3 regions of the Burkholderia cepacia complex sp. TUM26381 genome follow, and region 3 is predicted to be linked to each of the others. Evidence: predicted binding sites of a transcription regulator. Region 3 holds the regulator's gene; each other region holds the start of a gene.
What was found. Region 3 encodes HrcA, which represses chaperone genes, less so after heat shock. Its sites were predicted from a motif close to TTAGCACTCNNNNNNNNNGAGTGCTAA; they were not measured.
Positions count from the first base shown of each region.

Region 1 (2,267 bases), 150 kb from region 3:
TGGTCCAGGCTCTGCTGGCCGATCTTCACGTCGACGCGCTTGTCGAGGAACGACTGCTGGTACCAGAGCTCCCACAGGCGCGTCGTGTCCTGCGCCTCGATGCCGCTTGCGGTGTTGAGCGTGCCGAGATTCCGCGCGCTGAGGTTGCTGCCGTGGATCTGCAGTGCGCTGACGTTGAAGGTGCCGCCGGGCAGGCCGATCGCCTTTTGCGTATCGACCGTCAGCGTCGCCGTCGTCAGCCCGTCGTACGTGCCGCCGCGGTTCAGGCCGCCGCGCAGGTTCGCGAGGTATTCGCTGGTTTCGGTGATCTGCAGCGTCGCGCCGTACTTGCCGAGCCACGGGCGGATGCCGCCCATGTCGCCGAGCAGGCTCTGGCGTGTCCAGATGCCGGTCCACATGTCGGTCGGCTTCGCCTGGATCGCGAGATCGGCCTCGGGCGCTTCGGGTTGCGCGTCGACCGGCGCGGCGGCGAATGCGGCGCTGCTCGTGAACGATGCGCACGCGATCGCGGCCGCACAGGCGGCGGGGCGCATCCGGGCGCGGATGCGGTCTCCATGGAACGATGCAACCTTCATATCAAATCCCGGGTTCTAATTGATTTGGAGTCCTGCTTGTTGGTCGCTGTCCCGACGCTCGGCACCGATCGGCCCGGGCATGAAGAAGAGCGCAACGCGGCGCATCGTAGGAGTGTCAAATGGGAAAGTCAATGTAAACGAGAATGATTCGCATCTAAATTACTGAATGTAATGGGCGGGCTTACGGGTGGGGTCCGACGGGGGTTTTTCAAGAGGAAAAACGTAAATATCGGCGTAATGAAAATGAATGCTTCGGTGCGGAGCGATGGAACGCCGGGCAAGGGGGCGCGACGGTCGCCGGGCGGGGGAGCGGACGCGTTGCGGCGGACGGAATCGGCGCCTGCGCAGGTTTTTTGACGTGATGCCGGCGGGGGCAGGAACTCCGTGCTTACCCGGTGTCCAAACGGGGCTGGATGAGATTCGCGGGCTGCGCGGGCCCGTCTTCCGGGCCGGGTAGCGTAGGTAAGGGTTTTGTTGTGAAAGGGTTTTTTGTAATTTTCGCGTGTTTTCCCCGCTGCCGCGCCGCGTTGAAAATTCGTCCGGCTCCCCTTCTTGAATTTGTCAAAACCCGTCCATATAATTAGCACTCGCTGCACGAGAGTGCTAACAATTCTCTGCCGGGCGATTTGCCGGGCAGATTCCCTAAGCGTTCTTCAATCTCAGTCAAGAGAGGAGTGAATATGAACCTTCGTCCTTTGCACGATCGCGTGATCGTCAAGCGCCTGGATCAGGAAACCAAGACCGCCTCGGGCATCGTCATCCCCGACGCCGCTGCTGAAAAGCCGGACCAGGGCGAAGTCCTGGCCATCGGCCCGGGCAAGCGTGACGACAAGGGCGCCCCGATCGCACTCGACGTGAAGGTCGGCGATCGCGTCCTGTTCGGCAAGTACGCAGGCCAGACCGTCAAGGTCGACGGCAACGAACTGCTGGTCATGCGCGAAGAAGACATCATGGCCGTGGTCAACGCCAAGTAAGCGTCCTCCGACGGTACATATTCCCAAGAATTCAAGGAGTTAGAAGATGGCAGCTAAAGACGTCGTATTCGGCGATTCCGCCCGTTCGAAGATGGTCGAAGGCGTGAACATTCTCGCCAACGCAGTCAAGGTCACGCTGGGTCCGAAGGGCCGCAACGTGGTGCTCGAGCGCAGCTTCGGCGGCCCGACGGTCACCAAGGACGGTGTGTCGGTCGCGAAGGAAATCGAGCTGAAGGACAAGCTCCAGAACATGGGCGCGCAAATGGTCAAGGAAGTGGCTTCCAAGACCAGCGACAACGCAGGCGACGGCACGACGACGGCAACCGTCCTCGCGCAATCGATCGTTCGCGAAGGCATGAAGTACGTCGCATCGGGCATGAACCCGATGGACCTGAAGCGCGGCATCGACAAGGCAGTCGCAGCGGCTGTCGAAGAGCTGAAGAAGATCAGCAAGCCGTGCACGACGAACAAGGAAATCGCACAGGTCGGCTCGATCTCGGCGAACAGCGACACGTCGATCGGCGATCGCATCGCTGAAGCGATGGACAAGGTCGGCAAGGAAGGCGTCATCACCGTCGAAGACGGCAAGTCGCTGGCCGACGAACTCGACGTCGTCGAAGGCATGCAATTCGACCGCGGCTACCTGTCGCCGTACTTCATCAACAACCCGGAAAAGCAAGTCGCCGTTCTCGACAACCCGTTCGTGCTGCTGCACGAC
Region 1 covers NZ_CM172006.1:885,019-887,285, forward strand. Annotated here, with positions in the region: gene ACWMMN_RS04150 (carbohydrate porin) at 1-575, opposite strand, end outside; gene ACWMMN_RS04155 (co-chaperone GroES) at 1,256-1,549, shown strand; gene groL (chaperonin GroEL) at 1,596-2,267, shown strand, end outside.
Region 1: the regulator HrcA is predicted to act here: its motif matches at 1,156-1,182, upstream of ACWMMN_RS04155 (co-chaperone GroES).

Region 2 (2,267 bases), 1.1 Mb from region 3:
GCCGTCCGTCTGCAGCGAGTCGCGCTGACGCGCGGCGAGCACGGCGGTCGGCTCGTTGTGCGAGTCGGCCAGGTAGGCGATCGGCGCGTACGACTCCTCGCCGTCTTCCACCTGCCCTTCGAGCGCGATGTCGCCGCCCGACAGGCGCGTTTCCATCTCGGTCACGTCTTCGCGCTTGACGTTGAGTTCCTGCGCGAGGCCGTCGATTTCCTCGGGCGTCATCGCCTGCATGGACTTCTTGTGGCTGCGCAGGTTGAAGAACAGCTTGCGCTGCGCCTTCGTCGTCGCGACCTTCACCATGCGCCAGTTGCGCAGGATGTACTCGTGGATCTCGGCCTTGATCCAGTGGATCGCATACGACACGAGACGCACGTTCTGCGCCGGATCGAAGCGCTTCACGGCCTTCATCAGGCCGATGTTGCCTTCCTGGATCAGGTCGCCGTGCGGCAGGCCGTAGCCGAGATAGTTGCGCGCGATCGACACGACCAGACGCAGGTGCGACAGCACGAGGCGGCGCGCCGAGTCGAGGTTGTTGCCTTCGCGGAATTCGGTTGCGTACTGGCGTTCCTCTTCGGCGGTCAGCAGCGGGATGCGGTTGACGGCCTGGATATACGCGTCGATGTTGCCGAGCTGGCCGGGCAACATCGATTGGGCTGCGAGCGCCAGCGAGCCTGCCGATTCGGCCTTGGCCGGCGTCGGGCTCAGGGTATTCGGGAGGGTCAGGGCGTTGCTCACTAAAAAAACTCCTTTGGAATCAGGGACAAACCCCCGGTCTCGAATGAGATTCCGTGGGCCATCTTAGCACTCCCGCAAGACGAGTGCTAATTCCTTAGAGCGGGCGGGGGCATCCGAGTTCCCGGTTTTTCTATCGATCAAGTGGAGTCGATAGTCTAATCTGCGACAGGAGGCGCGACGCGAAGTTCCGTAAGCCGTTGTTTCTGATGACAATCAGTAGACGATTTCGATTTTTGTCGTTTTGGAAGGAAGCCATTTCGCTTCGTGATGCCGATCCGAAAAGTCCTTTACCATAACATTCAGTTCGCTCGGGCCAAGCCGTTGCGGCAGGCTCCATTCAACCCAAAAAGTTGGAGTGTCAGATGAACAATAAGAAGAATCGCCGGCCCCGCAGCCGGCTTGCGCTGCATGCATTGTTGGCAGCGTCACTTCTGGGCGGATCGGGTGCGGCGTTTGCGGATCGATGGGGGATCCAGGCGGGCGGCGGGTTTTCGGATCGTCGCGGGATCGACAAGGGCGATCTCGGCGTCGTGTGGGATCCGGGCTGGAACTGGTGGCAGGTCGGCGGCTGGCACTTCGCGTTTGTCGTCGAAGGGCACGTCGGGTACTGGCACACGGGCGGCAACGTCCACAGCAGCATCGGCGAATTCGGCGTGACGCCGATGTTCCGCTTCATCAGGAGCGCGGGGGAGATTCGCCCGTTCATCGAGGCCGGCGGTGGTGTCCGGCTTCTGACACACCCTACGATCTCGAACAATTTTTCGCTGTCGACCGCGTTCCAGTTCGCACCGACTGCGGGCGTCGGCGTGCAGTTCGGCCAACGGCAACAGTATCAGGTCGGCTACCGTTTTGAACATGTGTCTAACGCGGGTATCAAAGAGCCGAATCCTGGTATAAATTTCCACCAGTTCTACGTGCAGTACAACTTCTGATCCGTACGCCCGCGCACGGCGGGCGCGTTGCCGAGGAGTCAGGCGATGGCGAAGGTGATCGATGCGATCCGCGCGCTCGAGCGCGATCGGTTCCGGGCGATGGTGGACGGGGACGGCGAGGCGCTCGACGCGCTATTGTCGGACAAGGTGTTCTTCGTCCACACCAATGGCAAACGCGAAACCAAGCAGCAGTTCATCGACGCCATCGTCGCCGGCCGCCGCCGCTATCGCCAGATCGAAATCCAGTCTCAGGACGTGTTGCCCGTCGGCGACGAAACCTGCGTCGTCACGGGGCGCGCGTTGATCGAGATGGAAACGAACAACGGCGGTCTGGTCTTCCCGATTGCCTATACCTCCGTCCACACGCACGAGCAGGGCCGCTGGAGCCTGTTCGCGTGGCAGGCGACGCGGTGCGCGACCGAGACATGAGCGCGCATCGCGCTCCTTTTCATGTCCCCGAATCGAGCGGCCTTGTGGGCCGCTTTTTGCTGGCCCGTGCGGCGCGGATTGCGCGGCGCACGGGCGGTCACGCACCGCTCGCTGGCATGTCACCCTGAGTCGAAGCCCGGCGGTCACGCCGCCACGCGGCGGTCCGTGCAG
Region 2 covers NZ_CM172006.1:3,177,867-3,180,133, reverse strand. Annotated here, with positions in the region: gene rpoH (RNA polymerase sigma factor RpoH) at 1-735, opposite strand, end outside; gene ACWMMN_RS14950 (acyloxyacyl hydrolase) at 1,098-1,667, shown strand; gene ACWMMN_RS14945 (nuclear transport factor 2 family protein) at 1,713-2,096, shown strand; gene leuA (2-isopropylmalate synthase) at 2,240-2,267, opposite strand, start outside.
Region 2: the regulator HrcA is predicted to act here: its motif matches at 799-825, upstream of rpoH (RNA polymerase sigma factor RpoH).

Region 3 (2,267 bases):
CGATCTGGATCGCGATTTTCGAATCGTCGGGCAGCACGATCGGCCGGTTCGACAGCGCATGCGGCGCGATCGGCACGAGCACGATGCCCGCCAGCTGCGGGTGAAGAATCGGGCCGGCCGACGACAGCGCGTAGGCGGTCGAGCCGGTCGGCGTCGCGACGATCAGGCCGTCCGAACGCTGGTTGTACATGTACCGGCCGTCGACCGACGCGCGCAGCTCGACCATCCCGGAGAAGCCGCTGCGGTTCACGACGACGTCGTTGAACGCGATTGCGTGGTAGATCGGTTCGCCGTCGCGCATGATCCGCGCCTCGAGCAGCGCGCGCTCCTCGCGCTCGAACTTGCCGGCCAGCATCACGGGAACGAGCGCGTGCATGTCGGCCGCGGCGATGTCCGTGATGAAGCCGAGCCGCCCGTGGTTGATCCCGATCAGCGGTGTCCGGTACGGCGCAAGCTGGCGGCCGATGCCGAGCATCGTGCCGTCGCCGCCGAGCACCACCGCCACATCCGCTCGCGCCCCGATTTCGGCCGGGGTGAGCGCCGGGTAGCCGGTGATGCCGATTTCGCGCGCGGTATCGCCTTCGAACACGACCTCGAAGCCGAGCTTCGCGATGCTGGCAGCCAGCGTGGCGAGCGGCTCGGCGATGACGGGCGTGTTGCTCCGGCCGACGAGCGCGACAGTATTGAACTGATTACCGGTTTTCATGCCGGCATTACACCATAGCTCGTTGACGAAAAGAACCGGCTGTGCGCCGAAGGGGCCGGATCGGGCCGGCCCGCGCAACGGAGGGAGACGCCACTCGCCGCGGTCGCGCGGTTGCGCTAAAATTTTCCACCATGCTAGATCCTCGCGCACGAACCCTCCTGAAAACCCTGATCGAACGGTATATCGCCGACGGTCAGCCAGTCGGATCGCGCACGTTGTCCCGTTATTCCGGGCTCGAGCTGAGCCCGGCGACGATCCGCAACGTGATGTCCGACCTGGAGGAGCTCGGCCTCGTGTCGAGCCCGCACACGTCGGCCGGCCGCGTGCCGACGCCGCGCGGCTACCGGCTGTTCGTCGACACGATGCTGACGGTCGAGGCGCCGATCGACGCCGAAGCCGTCGCGCGGCAGGTGCAGAACACGCTGCAGGCCGGCGAGCCGCAGCAGCGGGTGGTCGCGGCCGCCGCGAGCGTGCTGTCGAACCTGTCGCAGTTCGCGGGCGTCGTGCTGACGCCGCGCCGCAGCCACGTGTTCAAGCAGATCGAGTTCATGCGCCTGTCCGACAAGCGCATCCTGCTGATCATCGTCACGCCCGAGGGCGACGTGCAGAACCGGATGCTCGCGACGCCGCGCGACTATTCGCCGTCGCAGCTGACCGAGGCGTCCAATTACATCAACGCGCATTTCGCCGGCCTGTCGTTCGACGAAGTGCGCCGCCGCCTGCGCGACGAGATCGACCAGCTGCGCGGCGACATGACCACGCTGATGCACGCGGCCGTGACGGCCAGTACCGAGGTGCCCGACACCGAGGACACCGTGCTGATTTCCGGCGAGCGCAACCTGCTCGAAGTGGCGGATCTGTCGTCCGACATGGCGCGGCTGCGCAAGCTGTTCGACGTGTTCGACCAAAAGACGGGCCTCCTGCAACTGCTCGACGTGTCGAGCCACGCCCAGGGCGTGCAGATCTTCATCGGCGGCGAATCGACGCTCGTGCCGATCGAGGAAATGAGCGTCGTCACCGCGCCTTACGAGGTGAACGGGCAGATCGTCGGCACGCTCGGCGTGATCGGCCCGACCCGCATGGCGTACAACCGCGTGATCCCGATCGTCGACATCACCGCGCGCCTGCTGTCGCTCACGCTGAGCCAGCAATAGGCTGCAATCGGCAGCCTGATCCCGCCCCGTCATCGTGTCGCAATGCCGCACGCGCCGACAGTCGGCCGAACGGCACGGGGCGGCCCGCTATAATTGAGAGCCGTCCGGTCCCGTGCCCCGAGCACGTTCTTGCCCATGCGTTTCGATCTTGAGCCGCCTTCGAGCATCGCGGCTGCCCATCGCATCGGTGTGCTGCTGATCAATCTCGGCACGCCCGACGCGCCCACGCCGCGTGCGGTGCGGCGCTACCTCGCCGAATTCCTGTCGGATCCGCGCGTCGTCGAGATTCCGCAGGCCGTCTGGCAGGTGCTGCTGCGCACGCTGATCCTGCCGCTGCGCGGCCGCGCGTCCGCGAAGAAATACGCGGCCGTCTGGATGCCCGAGGGCTCGCCGCTGCGCGTGTACAC
Region 3 covers NZ_CM172006.1:736,112-738,378, forward strand. Annotated here, with positions in the region: gene ACWMMN_RS03495 (NAD kinase) at 1-706, opposite strand, end outside; gene hrcA (heat-inducible transcriptional repressor HrcA) at 838-1,860, shown strand; gene hemH (ferrochelatase) at 1,996-2,267, shown strand, end outside.